2 regions of the Nonomuraea sp. NPDC049607 genome follow, and region 1 is predicted to be linked to the other one. Evidence: riboswitches for the same ligand, from Rfam matches in the RefSeq annotation. Region 1 holds a riboswitch; the other holds the start of a gene.
What was found. A riboswitch is a leader RNA that binds a small molecule or an ion and turns the genes downstream of it on or off. The one in region 1 is predicted to bind glycine.
Positions count from the first base shown of each region.

Region 1 (7,386 bases):
CCACCTGCCGGTCACGCCCGTCCCCGGCAGCCGCCTGGCCGAGGCGCTCGGCACGGACCCGGTGACGGTCCCGCACTACCACCACCAGGCCATCGACGATCTCGCCCCCGGGCTCACGGTCACCGCCACGGCCGGCGACGGGACGATCGAGGCGGTGGAGCTCGGCTCCGACGGGTTCGCGGTGGCGGTCCAGTGGCATCCGGAGGCGGGCGACGGCCTGGCGCTCTTCGAGGCGTTCACGGCGGCCTGCTGAGCCCCTTACTGGAAAGCTTCTTTACCTTTTCTGCGGCCTGAAACGGCACGAAATCCCAGCTCAGGGGGCCATATCACCGTGTTATAGGAAATTTGTTGGGTACCGGGTCGCGCCATCCCGGTGTCACCCTGTGTTCATCCCCAGCCGGCCGGGGCTCTTCCACTCCACACCCCCCTGAGGAGCCAGAGAGTGAACCCCAAACTCAGGTTGGGGGCTGCCGCAATGCTCGCGCTAGCCCTGACCACCAGCTCGCTGGTGGGCGCCACGAGCGCCACAGCCCAAGCGTCGCAGGTGGCCGATCCTCCCACCGCCGACGACCGCAGGAACGCGATCGCCACCGCACACAACGCGATCCAGGCCGACTCGGCGGCATTGCTGGCATCCGAGCAGGACACGTTCACGCTGACGTCGACCGTCGAAGGCGTCCGCGGTCTGCAGTACCTGACCTACGCCCGTAAGCACGCGGGCCTGCCCGTGTACGGCGGCGAAGTGGTCGTCACCACGGACGCGTCCGGCGCGGTGGTCGACACGGTCACCACCGGACAGCGCACGAAGATCGGGATCGGCACGAAGGCGAAGGTGACCGCCGCCCAGGCCGCGGTGACGGCCAGGGCCAAGGTGGCCAGGGTCGAGACCGTCGCCACGCCCGTGCTGTCCGTCCACGCCACCACGACGACCCCGCGCCTGGCCTGGGAGGTCCTGGTCACCGGCGCCAACGCCACCGGCCACGAGAGCAAGCTCCACGTCTACGTGGACGCCCTCACCGGCAAGGTCATCGACGAGTGGGACGAGGTGCGCGACGGCACCGGCAACAGCTACTACGTCGGCACCGTGACCATCGACACCAGCCCCTCGTACACGATGCGCGACCCCCGCAGGAGCGGCGTGGCGTGCGGCGGCCAGAACGGCTCGCCGTACACGAAGACCACCGACACCTGGGGCAACGGCTCGGGCACGAACCTGGAGACCGCCTGCGTCGACGCCCTGTACGCCGCGCAGCGCGAATGGGACATGCTGAGCGCCTGGCTCGGCCGCAACGGCATCAACGGCCAGGGCGGCGGTTACCCGGCCCGCGTCGGCCTGGCCGACGTCAACGCCTACTGGAACGGCCAGTACGGCTCCTTCGGCCACAACTCCGCCAACTCCCAGCAGCTCACGTCGATGGACGTCGTCGGCCACGAGTTCGGCCACGGCATCTTCCAGTTCACCAGCGGCGGCTCCGGCAGCGGCAACGAGACCGGCGGCATGAACGAGTCCACCGGCGACATCTTCGGCGCGCTGACCGAGGCGTACGCCAACAACCCGAACGACCCGCCGGACTACCTGGTCGGCGAGGAGGTCAACCTCTCCGGGTCCGGGCCGATCCGCAACATGTACAACCCGTCGGCCCTGAGCCACCCCAACTGCTACAGCACCTCCATCCCGAACACCGAGGTGCACGCGGCGGCCGGCCCGCAGAACCACTGGTTCTACCTCGTGGCCGAGGGCACCAACCCCTCGGGCAAGCCCGCGAGCACCCGGTGCGACAACGGCGCCGCGATCACCGGCATCGGCATCCGCAAGGCCGGTGAGGTGTTCATGTCCGCGCTGAACAACAAGACCCAGCCGTGGACGCACGCCAAGGCCAGGGTCGCCACCCTCCAGGCCGCCAAGACCCTGTACCCGGGCAGCTGCACCGAGTTCAACGTGGTCAAGAACGCCTGGGACGGCGTCAGCGTCCGGGCCCAGTCCGGCGAGCCGACCTGCACCCAGGGCAGCAACGACTTCTCGGTCAACCTGAACCCGGCCTCCGGCAGCGTCACTCCGGGCCAGAGCACCACGACCACGGTCAGCACCACCGTGACCGGCGGCTCGGCGCAGTCGATCACCCTGCGGACCGGCACCCTGCCGGCCGGCGTGACCGCCTCGTTCAGCCCGGCCACGATCACCGCCGGTCAGAGCTCCACGCTGACGATCAGCACCTCGGCGAGCAGCCCGCAGGGCAGCCACTCCATCGCGATCACGGCCGACGGCACCGACGTCGACCGGCAGGCCACCTACAACCTGCAGATCGGGCAGAGCTCGCCGAACGACTACTCCTTCGGCGTGACCCCGTCGTCGGCCTCGGTCCAGGCCGGTCAGTCGGCCACCGCCACGGTCAGCACGCAGGTCACCGCCGGTCAGGCGCAGAGCATCGCCCTGTCGGCGAGCAACGTACCCTCGGGCGTGACGGTCAGCTTCAGCCCGTCCACGATCACCGCCGGGCAGTCGTCCACGGTGACGTTCGCGACCACGAGCGGTGTGACGCCCAGCACGTACACGATCAGCCTGAACGCCGACGGCGCGAGCGCCGACCACTCGGCCTCCTTCAGCCTGACGGTGGGCGGCGGCCAGGGCACCACGTGGCAGACCTACACGGCCTACACGGCCGGGCAGACCGTCACCTACCAGGGCGTCAGCTACCGCTGCCTCCAGGCGCACACCAGCCTGCCGGGCTGGGAGCCGCCCAACACCCCTGCCCTCTGGCAGCCGGTCTAAGTCGCACGACCTGGGCGGCCACGCCGGGGTGGCCGCCCAGCCCCCTTGAGCCCCTTCAGGAGCCACAGATCGTGAACGCCATGCTCAGGTTGGGCGCCGCGGCCACCGCCGCGCTGGCCCTGACCCTCACCTCGCCGGCCGGACCGGCCGGCGCCGCCGCCGACCCCCCGCCTGACATCCCCGTCTCGAACGTCACGGCGCATCTGAGCCAGTTGCAGTCCATCGCCACGAGCAACGGCGGCAACCGCGCCTCGGGCAGGCCGGGCTTCACCGCCTCGATCAACTACATCAAGGGCAAGCTCGACGCGGCCGGGTTCACCACCCGGGTGCAGAGCTTCAGCGGCGGCAGCAACCTGATCGCCGACTGGCCGGGCGGCCCGGCCAACCAGACCGTGATGCTCGGCGCCCACCTCGACAGCGTCGCGGCCGGCCCCGGGATCAACGACAACGGTTCCGGCTCGGCCGCGCTCCTGGAGAACGCCCTCACCCTCGCCGCCCGCCGGCCCACGCTCACCAAGCACGTGCGGTTCGGCTGGTGGGGCGCCGAAGAGGCGGGCATGGTCGGGTCCAGGTACTACGTGCAGAACGGCGGCGCGAGCGGCGTCGAGGTGTACCTGAACTTCGACATGATCGCCTCGACCAACGCCGGTTACTTCGTCTACGACGACGACGCGGCGATCCAGCGGACCTTCAACGACTACTTCGCCACCATCGGCCTGCAGACCGAGGGTGACAGGGAAGGCGACGGCCGCAGCGACCACGCCTCCTTCAAGAGCGCCGGTGTCCGGGTCGGCGGCCTGGCCACGGGGGCCGGGGCGGTCAAGAGCTCGGCGCAGGCCGCCAAGTGGGGCGGCTCGGCCGGGCAGGCGTTCGACCGCTGCTACCACAGCGCGTGCGACAGCTACCCGAGCGCCATCAACACCACGGCGCTCGACCGCAACTCCGACGCCATCGCGTACGCCATATGGAAGCTCGCCGTGGGCACCAGCACGCCCACGGAGAACGACTACTCGATCTCGGTGACCCCGTCGTCGGCATCGGTCCAGGCCGGTCAGTCGGCTACCGCGGCGGTCAGTACCCAGGTCACGTCCGGCCAGGCGCAGAGCGTCGCGCTCTCCGCCGGGAACGTGCCGAGCGGGGTCACCGTCTCCTTCAGCCCGTCCACGATCCAGGCGGGCCAGTCGTCCACCGTCACGGTCGCCACCACCGGCGGCGCCGCGGCGGGGACGTACACCATAGGGATCAACGGCGACGGGGCGACGGCGGACCACTCCGCCTCCTTCACCCTGACCGTCGGAGGGGACGGCCAGGGCACCACCTGGACGGCTTACAAGTCGTACACGGCCGGAGACGTCGTCACTTACCAGGGGGTCAGCTACCGCTGCCTCCAGGCGCACACCAGCCTGCCGGGCTGGGAGCCGCCGAACGTGCCCGCCCTCTGGGCGCGCGCCTGATCCCCACGCGGGCCGGTTCGCGCCGGCCCGCGTCCAGGCTGCCGCGTGCGAGCTGACCTGCCATGACCGGCTCGCGCGCGGCCACCAACGCGGCCGCGGCCCCGCCTCTCCGGGGCCGCGGCCGCTTTTCGCTGCGTGCGGTGTGCCGGCGAGATCCAGGGGCGAAGCGCGACAACACCCCCATGTCGGCACTAGGCTGACGGACATCACCGGCGAAACCGTGCGGGAGAGCACTCTGACATCCGGTCAGGGTCCCTGAAGGAGCAAGCCCTCCCCGCGAACCTCTCAAGGCAAAGGACCGCGCGGCAGCCCTGTAAGGCGTTCTTACGGGGAGGTGACCTCTGGAAAGCAGGCCCTGGGGGCCTCGCCGAAGGTGAAAGTCCGGTAAAACTCGGGCGAAGCTCTCAGGCATCCATGACAGAGGGGGAGGATGCTGGCATCCAATCCTGTCCTGAGGTGCGACAAATGTCCCGACCTACGCCGCTACGAGACGTCCACGAGGCCCTAGGCGCCACGCTGACCGACTTCGCCGGGTGGCTCATGCCGCTCCGGTACGGCAGCGAGTCGGCGGAGCACAAAGCCGTACGCGAGGCGGCCGGGCTGTTCGACCTCTCGCACATGGGTGAGATCTTCCTGACCGGTCCGCAGGCCGCAGACGCCCTCGACTACGCGCTGGTCGGCCACCTGTCGGCGCTCGCGCCCGGCCGGGCCAGGTACACGATGATCGTGGACGAGCGCGGCGGGGTGCTCGACGACCTGATCGTCTACCGGCTGGCGGACGAGGAGTTCATGGTGGTGGCCAACGCCTCGAACTCCGACAAGGTCCTAGAAGAGCTGAAAAATCGTACGAAGTCGTATGACGCGGTGGTCGATGACCGCTCCCAGCAGTACGCCCTCATCGCCATCCAGGGCCCGAGGGCCCAGGAGATCCTGGCCACGCTCACCGACGCCGACCTCGACGGCCTCAAGTACTACGCGGGCCTGCCCGGCCAGGTCGACGGCCGCCAGGCGCTCATCGCCCGTACCGGCTACACCGGCGAGGACGGCTTCGAGCTGTTCGTCGCCAACCAGGACGCCGTGCCGCTCTGGCGCGCCCTGGAGGCGGCCGGCGAGCCGCACGGGCTCAAGGCCGCCGGTCTGTCCAGCCGCGACACCCTCAGGCTGGAGGCCGGCATGCCGCTCTACGGCAACGAGCTGAGCTCCGACCTGACCCCGTTCGACGCGGGGCTGGGCAGAGTGGTGAAATTCGACAAGCCCGGTGACTTCGTCGGCCGGGCGGCGCTGGAGGCGGTCAAGGACGACCAGCCCCGCCGCCGCCTCGTCGGCCTGGTCGCCCAGGGCCGCCGGGTGCCGCGTCACGGCTACCCGGTCACCCGCGACGGCGCCGTCGTCGGCGAGGTCACCAGCGGTGCGCCCTCCCAGACCCTGGGGAAGCCCATCGCGATGGCCTACGTGGACGCCGGGGTCGACACAGGTCTGGCCGTGGACATCCGGGGCAGCCAAGAACCTATGGACCTGGTCGAGCTGCCCTTCTACAGGAGGAACAAGTGAGCAACATCCCTGACGACCTGAACTACACCAAGGAGCACGAGTGGGTGTCGGGCGTGGACGACGGCATCACCGTGACCGTCGGCATCACGGCCTTCGCCGCCGAGGCTCTTGGTGACGTCGTCTTCGTGCAGCTCCCCGAGGTCGGTTCGACCGTCGAGACGGGTGACTCGGTCGGCGAGGTCGAGTCCACCAAGTCGGTGAGCGAGATCTACTCGCCCGTCGGCGGCGAGATCGTCGAGGTGAACCAGGCCGTGGTCGACGACCCGTCCCTGGCCAACAGCGACCCGTACGGCGACGGCTGGATGTTCCGCGTGCGCATGGAAGGCGACGCGGAGGACCTGCTGTCCGCCGAGGAGTACACCGCGCTCACCTCAGGCGAGTCCTGACACCAACGCCGGGGCCCGCGGCGGGCCCCGGCACTTCCTGAACTGAAGGGCGCCCATCAATGGCGATCAGCGTCTTCGACCTCTTCAAGATCGGCATCGGACCGTCCAGCTCCCACACCGGCGGCCCGATGGCCGCCGCGCACAAGTTCGCCCGTGGTCTGCATGACGACGGCCTGCTCCCCCGCGTGGCCCGCGTCGAGGTCATCCTGTACGGCTCGCTCGGCCTGACCGGCAAGGGCCACGGCAGCGACAAGGCGGTGCTGCTGGGCCTGTCCGGCGAGAAGCCCGAGCTGGTCGACGTCGACTCCATCGACGCCCGCCTGGCCGAGATACGCGCCTCGGGCACGGTCACGCTGTTCGGCACCCGTGAGATCCCCTTCGTCGTGGGCCAGGACCTCGTCTTCGAACGCAAGATCTCCCTGCCCGAGCACCCCAACGGCATGCGCTTCACCGCCCGCGACGAGCAGGGCGAGACCCTGCGCGAGAAGGTCTACTTCTCCGTCGGCGGCGGCTTCGTCGTGGACGAGAAGGCCACGGGCGCCGACCGCATCAAGCCCGACGACACCGTCCTGCCCTACCCGTTCGCCTCGGGCGAGGAGCTGCTCAAGCACTGCTCGAACACCGGCCTGTCGATCTCCGCGCTGATGCTGGAGAACGAGAAGGCGTTCGGGCGCACCGAGGAGGAGATCCGCTCGGGCATCCTCGACCTCTGGCGCGTGATGTCGGAGTGCGTGCGGCGCGGCATCACCAAGGAGGGCGTGCTGCCCGGCGGCCTGAAGGTCAAGCGCAGGGCCAACCAGCTCCACCGGCGGCTTCAGTCCGAGTCGGCCGAGAAGGACCCGCTGCAGGCGATGGACTGGGTGGCGCTGTTCGCCCTGGCCGTCAACGAGGAGAACGCCGCGGGCGGCCGCATCGTCACCGCCCCGACCAACGGCGCCGCCGGCATCATCCCGGCCGTGCTGACGTACTACACCAGGTTCGTCCCTCGCGCCGACGACGACGGCGTGGTGCGTTTCCTGCTCACGGCGGCCGCGATCGGCGTGCTGTTCAAGGAGAACGCCTCGATCTCCGGCGCCGAGGTCGGCTGCCAGGGCGAGGTGGGCTCGGCCTGCTCGATGGCCTCCGCCGGGCTCACCGAGGTCATGGGCGGCACCCCCGAGCAGGTGGAGAACGCCGCCGAGATCGGCATCGAGCACAACCTGGGGCTGACCTGCGACCCGATCGG
Region 1 is NZ_JBFAOV010000007.1:14,791-22,176, forward strand. Features, by position in the region: gene AB0J97_RS15885 (gamma-glutamyl-gamma-aminobutyrate hydrolase family protein) at 1-253, shown strand, start outside; gene AB0J97_RS15890 (M4 family metallopeptidase) at 476-2,770, shown strand; gene AB0J97_RS15895 (M28 family peptidase) at 2,851-4,224, shown strand; glycine riboswitch at 4,438-4,535, shown strand; glycine riboswitch at 4,556-4,655, shown strand; gene gcvT (glycine cleavage system aminomethyltransferase GcvT) at 4,690-5,775, shown strand; gene gcvH (glycine cleavage system protein GcvH) at 5,772-6,161, shown strand; gene AB0J97_RS15910 (L-serine ammonia-lyase) at 6,221-7,386, shown strand, end outside.

Region 2 (7,386 bases), on a different contig from region 1:
CCGATGACCGCCAACCAGCCCAAGCCCCTGCTTCCCGTGGTCAACCGCCCGATCATGGAACACGTCCTGCGCCTGCTCAAACGGCACGGCATCACCGAGACGGTCGTCACCCTCCAGTTCCTGGCCGCCCTCGTGCGCAACTACTTCGGCGACGGCGACGAGCTGGGCATGAACCTCCAGTACGCCACCGAGGACCTGCCTCTGGGCACCGCGGGCAGCGTCAAGAACGCCGCCGACCGCCTCCGCGACGACCGCTTCCTGGTCATCTCCGGCGACGCCCTCACGGATATCGACTTATCCGACATGATCCGTTTTCATCGCGAAAATTCGGCTCTTGTCACCATCGGCCTGAAACGCGTCCCCAACCCGCTCGAATTCGGGATCATCATCCTCGACGAGAACGGGCGCGTGCAGCGTTTCCTGGAGAAGCCCACCTGGGGCCAGGTCTTCTCCGACACCGTCAACACCGGCATCTACGTCATGGAGCCCGAGGTCCTCGACGCCGTGGCCGACGGCGAACCGGTCGACTGGTCATCAGACGTCTTCCCCGCCCTCCTGGAACGCGGCGCCCCCATCTACGGCTACGTCGCCGACGGCTACTGGGAGGACGTCGGCACCCACGCCAGCTACCTCAAGGCCCAGGCCGACGCCCTGTCCGGCCGGGTCCGCCTCGACATCGGCGGCTTCGAGCTCTCCCCGGGCGTCTGGGTGGCCGACTCGGCCACGGTCGACCCCGACGCCGTCCTGAAGGGCCCGCTGCTGATCGGCGACTACGCCAAGGTGGAGGCGGGCGCCGAACTGCGCGAGTTCACCGTGCTCGGCAACAACGCGGTCGTGCGTGAGGGCGCCTTCCTGCACCGCGCGGTCGTCCACGACAACGTCTACCTCGGCCCCGGCGCCCACCTGCGCGGCTGTGTGATCGGCAAGAGCACCGACGTCATGGGCGGCGCCCGCGTCGAGGAGGACGCCGTCATCGGCGACGAATGCGTCATCGAGGCCGAGGCGTACGTCTCCAGCGGCGTCAAGGTCTACCCGTTCAAGACCATCGAGGCCGGCGCGGTCGTCAACACCAGCGTCATCTGGGAGTCGCGCGGCCAGCGCAACCTGTTCGGCCCCCGCGGCGTCAGCGGCCTGGTGAACGTCGAGATCACCGCCGAGCTGTGCGTCCGGCTGGCCGGCGCCTACGCCACCACCCTGCGCAAGGGCGCCTACGTCGTCACCTCCCGCGACTGCTCCCTGGCCGCCAGGGCGCTCAAACGGGCCGTGATCGGCGCGCTGACCGCCGCCGCGATCAACGTCCTGGACCTGGAGGCCGCGCCGCTGCCGGTGGCCCGCTTCCACACCGCCCGCGAATCGGCCGCCGGCGGCATCGCCCTGCGCACCACGCCGGGCGACCCGCAGAGCGCCGACATCGTCATCATGGACGATCGCGGCGCCGACCTGCCCCCGGCCGCCCAGCGCAAGCTGGAGCGCGTCTTCTCCCGCCAGGAGTACCGGCGGGCCTTCCCCGGCGAGATCGCCGAGCTGCACTACCCGGCCAGGGCCGTCGAGGGCTACACGCACGAGCTGATGCGGGCCATCGGCGTGACCGGCGTCAAGGACATGAAAGTCGTGGTCGACTGCGCCGGCGGCACCTCCTCCCTGGTGATGCCCACGCTGCTCAGCCGGGCCGGCGTCGAGGTGCTCACCGTCAACGCCCGCCTGGACGACGTCTCGCCCACCGAGACGCTGGCCGAGCGCCGACGGGGCCTGCAACGCCTGTCGGAGCTGGTCAGCTCCTCGCGAGCGGCCTTCGGCGTGCGCTTCGACCCGGTCGGCGAACGCATCGCGCTGGTGGACGAGACCGGCCAGCTCATCAGCGAGGAACGTGCCCTGCTCGTCGTGCTGGACCTGGTGGCGGCCGAGCGCAGGGGCGGCCGGGTGGCCCTGCCGGTCACCACCACGCGCGTCGCCGAGCAGGTCTGCCGCTTCCACGGCGTGCAGGTGCAGTGGACCTCGACCGCCCTGGACGCCCTGACCTCCGCCGCCCAGGGCCCCGACATGATCTTCGCGGCGGACGGGCGCGGCGGGTTCGTCGTGCCGGAGTTCAGCCCGGCCATCGACGGCCTGGCCGCGTTCATGCGCCTGCTGGGGCTGGTGGCCCGCACCCGGCTGTCGCTCAGCCAGATCGACGCCAGGATCCCCGAGGTCAAACTGCTCCGGCGGAGCGTCCCCACCCAGTGGGCGGCCAAGGGCGCGGTCATGCGCTCGGTCATCGAGGCGGCCGAGGCCGAGCCCGGCGGCTGGCGCGTGGACACCACCGACGGCGTGCGGGTCGCCCGCGACGACGGCTCGTGGGTGCTGATCCTGCCCGCCGCCGCCGAGCCCGTCACCGACCTGTGGGCCGAGGCCCCCGACATGGACGGCGCCCAGGCGTTGCTCGAACGCTGGGCCCGCGTGGTCGAACAGGCAGCCGTCTGATCACGTAGAGTAGCGAAAAACCCTTCGCGCGCGATGTGCGCGCGGAGTGCCGCAAGATCGTAATGTAGAAACGCGCGGCGGCATGGACCACGGGGTGGGGGCGGCGGTAACTTTGTCAGCGTCCGAACCAACAGTCCAGCGCCCCGCCTTGACCTTTGCCGCTGATCAGCGTAAGTTGCGGCATTCGCAAACTTGAAGAGCGAAGGCAGGCGCGTCCCCAGCACCGTCGCCGCGTCTTCGCGGTAGGAGGCCGAGCCGATCGATGCCGAGCGTCTACTGCACGCAGTGCGGGCACGCCAACCCCGAGGATGCCCGTTTCTGTTCCCGCTGTGGGTCACCGCTGACCAGACCCGAGGTCGCCGGGGACACCACATCGACGATCTCGGTCGCGGGAATCGAGGCGTACGAGGCTGAGACAGGCGACATGCTCCTGGCCGAACGGGCGCTGGTCGAACAGCTCCCGCCCGGCACGGCGTTGCTCTCGGTGACCAGGGGGCCCAACCAGGGGAGCCGGTTCCGGCTCGACAAGGACCTCACCACGACCGGGCGCCACCCGGAGAGCGACATCTTCCTCGACGACATCACCGTCTCCCGCCGCCACGTCGAGTTCTACCGCCACCGCGGCGGCCAGTTCTCCGTGCGCGACGTCGGCAGCCTCAACGGCACCTACGTCAACCGAGAGCGCATCGAGGAGGTCCCCCTGCACTCCGGAGACGAGGTGCAGATCGGCAAGTTCCGCCTCGTCTTCCTGATGAGGGTCAACGCCGGCGCATGAGCTCACAGGCGGCACGCTCGCACATGAGCATCGGGGAGGTGCTCGCCCTGCTGCAGGGCGAGTTCCCCGACGTCACCGTGTCCAAGATCCGTTTCCTGGAGGGTGAGGGGCTCATCGAGCCCGAGCGCAGCCCCTCGGGCTACCGCAAGTTCACCCACCTCCACGTCGAGCAACTGCGTTTCATCCTGACCGAGCAGCGTGACCACTACCTGCCGCTGCGGGTGATCAAGGACAGGATGGCGGAGAGCTTCGGCCTTCCGCGCGCGGTGCAGCAGACGCAGGAGATCCGGTTCGACCGGGCCGAGCTGCTGGAAGCCGCCGGCATCGACGAGGAGACCCTCGCCGAGCTGGAGGACTACGGCCTGCTCGCCCCCGTGGCCAGGCGCTACGACGAGGAGGCGCTGAAGGTCGCGCGCAGCGTCGGCGCCCTGGCCCGCTTCGGCCTGCACGCCCGCCACCTGCGCGCGGTCAAGGCCGCCGCCGAGCGGGAGTGCGGCCTGGTCGAGCAGACCGTCGCGCCCATACTCAAGCGGCGCGCCCCCGGAGCCATCGGCGAGGCCGACGAGGCGGCCAGGGAGCTGTCCCAGCTCCTGCTCGACCTGCACGCCTCTCTGGTGCGCAGCGGGGTCAGGTCTGTCCTGGGCCGCTGAGGGCACAGAGCTGGAAGGCCGGGGCACATTCCAGGCCTGCCGGGTGTTACGTTGAAATGCATAAGCGTGTAGCAGAAGCGACCCAGTCAACAGCTGTGCCGGGCGACCGGCCGGTCGAATACGGAGCAGCCCGTGTTGCAGATGGAGGTCGTGGGCGTTCGAGTTGAGATGCCCACAAATCAGCCGATCGTCTTGCTCAAGGAGGCACACGGGGAACGGTTCCTTCCGATCTGGATCGGCATGACCGAGGCGACCGCGATCGCCCTGGCGCAGGCCGAGGAGCCGCCGCCCCGGCCGCTCACTCACGACCTGTTCAGGGACGTGCTGAGCGCGCTCGGCGTCGGGCTGCGCGCGGTCAACATCGTGGCCCTGCGTGACGGTATCTTCTTCGCCGACCTTGTGTTCTCCAACGGCGTGGAGGTGAGCGCCAGGCCGTCCGACTCGATCGCCTTGGCCCTGCGCACCGGCGCCCGCATCTTCGCCAGCGAAGAGGTGGTCCAGGAGGCCGGTGTGATCATCCCGGACGACCAGGAGGACGAGGTGGAGAAGTTCAGGGAGTTCCTTGACACGATCACTCCCGAGGACTTCGGCAGGGCGGGGTAGGTATTTCAGTGCATTTACGCTTCACGACGCGCCGAGCCGGATCGTTGACTGAGCATGGTCACGGTCCTACGGTGCAAGTGAAACCCGTGGTCGCCCTTTACGAACCCCCAGATCAGGCCGCGGGATGAGAGAAAGCCGGAGGTCCGCGTGGCGGTCAGCAGCGGCGAGGGAAAGACGGCCGGCCAGGAAGATCCGGTGCGGCGCGAGAGCGCGCGGCAGCGTGCCGGAGAGCAGGGCCTGCTCTTCGACGAGCAGCCCACGACGCTGCCCGCCGACATCGGATACCGCGGGCCCACGGCCTGCTCGGCGGCCGGCATCACCTACAGGCAGCTCGACTACTGGGCGCGTACCGGCCTGGTGGAGCCCACGATAAGAGCCGCGCACGGCTCGGGTTCGCAGCGGCTCTACAGCTTCCGCGACATCCTGGTGCTCAAGGTCGTCAAGCGGCTGCTCGACACGGGCGTGTCGTTGCAGCAGATCCGCACCGCGGTGCAGCACCTGCGTGACCGCGGGGTCGCCGACCTCGCGCAGATCACGCTCATGAGCGACGGAGTCAGCGTCTACGAGTGCACCTCGGCCGACGAGGTGATCGATCTCCTCCAGGGCGGGCAGGGCGTGTTCGGCATCGCGCTCGGCCGGGTCTGGCGCGAGGTCGAGGGCTCCCTCGCGGAGCTGCCGGGGGAACGGGCGGCGGTCGAGGACAGCGTCCCGGCCGACCATCCCACTGACGAGCTCGCCAAGCGGCGTCGCGCACGCCGCACGGGGTGAGCTGAACCGCTGAACACACCGTAGTAATCTAGGACAGAGTAAGGCTGACGACCCCGTGCGGGAGAGTCCCTGGGCCTCGGTCCTGGGGCGCCGAAGGAGCAACCCTCCCCGGAATCTCTCAGGCATCCCGTACCGCTCGGGCGAGGCAACTCTGGAAAGCAGGTGCGTCCGCCAGGCGCACCTCACCGACGGTGCAAGCCCCACGGCGGGGTGAAGCTCTCAGGTCGCGATGACGTCGCGCTGACAGAGGGGGAGATCCGGCACTCGCCCGCGCCCCGGCGCCGGTCTCCACGCCTCAGGAGGCAACCTCCATGACCGACCTGTCCGCTCCGCCGTTCTCGTCCCGGCACATCGGCCCATCGGAGTCCGAGCAGCAGCGCATGCTCGAGGCCGTGGGCTTCGAGTCCGTCGGCGATCTGGTGGCCGTGGCCGTCCCCGAGGCCATCAGGGCCAAGGACCGGCTCCAGCTCCCGCCCGCCGCGAGCGAGACCGAGGCCATCGCCGAGCTGCGCGAGCTGGCCTCCCGCAACCGGGTGCTGACCTCCATGATCGGACTGGGCTACTACGACACCGTCACGCCCGCCGTCATCCGGCGCAACCTGCTGGAGAACCCGGGCTGGTACACCGCCTACACGCCGTACCAGCCGGAGATCTCGCAGGGCCGCCTGGAGGCGCTGCTGAACTTCCAGACGGTCGTCTCCGACCTGACCGGCCTCGACGTCGCCGGCGCCTCCCTGCTGGACGAGAGCACCGCCGCGGCCGAGGCCATGACGCTGGCCCGCCGGGCGGGCAGGTCCAAGAGCGACGTGTTCGTCGTCGACGCCGACACGCTGCCCCAGACCAAGGCCGTGCTGGCCACCCGCGCCGAGCCGCTCGGCATCACGCTGGTCGAGCACGACCTCGACGGCGACCTGCCCGAGTGCTTCGGCGTGCTGGTGCAGTACCCGGGCGCCTCGGGCCGCCTGCGCGACTTCCGCGACGTGGCCGCCAGGGCGCACGAGGCGGGCGCGCTCGTCGTGGCCGCCGCCGACCTGCTGGCCCTCACGCTCGTGGCCGCCCCCGGCGAGCTGGGCGCCGACATCGCCGTCGGCTCCTCCCAGCGCTTCGGCGTCTCCTTCGGCTTCGGCGGGCCGCACGCGGCCTACATGTCCGTACGCGAGGGCCTGCAGCGGCAGATGCCCGGCCGCCTGGTCGGCGTGTCGGTCGACGTCGACGGCGACCCCGCCTACCGGCTGGCCCTGCAGACCCGCGAGCAGCACATCCGCCGCGAGAAGGCCACCAGCAACATCTGCACCGCCCAGGTCCTGCTGGCCGTGATCGCCGGCATGTACGCCGTCTACCACGGCCCCGAGGGCCTGCGCCGGATCGCCCGGCGGGTGCACCGGCACGCCGTCGCGCTGGCCGGCGGGCTGCGCGAGGCCGGCCTGGAGGTCGTGCACGGAGAGTTCTTCGACACCGTGCTCGTCCGCGTGCCCGGCCGGGCCGCCGAGGTGGTCGCCGCCGCCGCCGAGCGGGGCGTCAACCTGTGGCAGGCCGGTGACGACCACGTCTCCGTCGCCTGTGACGAGAAGACCGGCGCGGCCGAGCTGGTCAAGGTGTGGGCCGCCTTCGGCGTCGAGCGCGCGGACGCGGACGTGGACCTGGCGGCCGACGCGCTGCCGGCCGACCTGGTGCGCGAGTCGGACTTCCTGACCCACCCGGTCTTCCACAGCCACCGCTCCGAGACCGCGATGCTGCGCTACCTGCGCAGGCTCCAGGACAAGGACATCGCGCTCGACCGTTCGATGATCCCGCTCGGCTCCTGCACGATGAAGCTGAACGCGACCACCGAGATGGAGCCGATCACCTGGCCGGAGTTCGCGGGCGTGCACCCGTACGCGCCGGAGGCCCAGACCGAGGGCTACCGGGACCTCATCGGCACGCTGGAGGGCTGGCTGGCCGAGGTGACCGGCTACGACGCGGTCTCCATCCAGCCGAACGCGGGCTCCCAGGGCGAGTTCGCCGGCCTGCTGGCCATCCGCGCCTACCACCAGGCCAACGGCGACACCGAGCGCGACGTGTGCCTGATCCCGTCCTCGGCGCACGGCACGAACGCGGCCAGCGCCGTCATGGCGGGCATGCGGGTCGTGG
Region 2 is NZ_JBFAOV010000006.1:190,280-197,665, forward strand. Features, by position in the region: gene AB0J97_RS14715 (mannose-1-phosphate guanyltransferase) at 1-2,460, shown strand, start outside; gene AB0J97_RS14720 (FHA domain-containing protein) at 2,723-3,235, shown strand; gene AB0J97_RS14725 (MerR family transcriptional regulator) at 3,259-3,885, shown strand; gene AB0J97_RS14730 (bifunctional nuclease family protein) at 4,018-4,488, shown strand; gene AB0J97_RS14735 (MerR family transcriptional regulator) at 4,636-5,256, shown strand; glycine riboswitch at 5,305-5,401, shown strand; gene gcvP (aminomethyl-transferring glycine dehydrogenase) at 5,568-7,386, shown strand, end outside.
Region 2: another riboswitch for glycine. It lies ahead of gcvP (aminomethyl-transferring glycine dehydrogenase); the one in region 1 lies ahead of gcvT (glycine cleavage system aminomethyltransferase GcvT).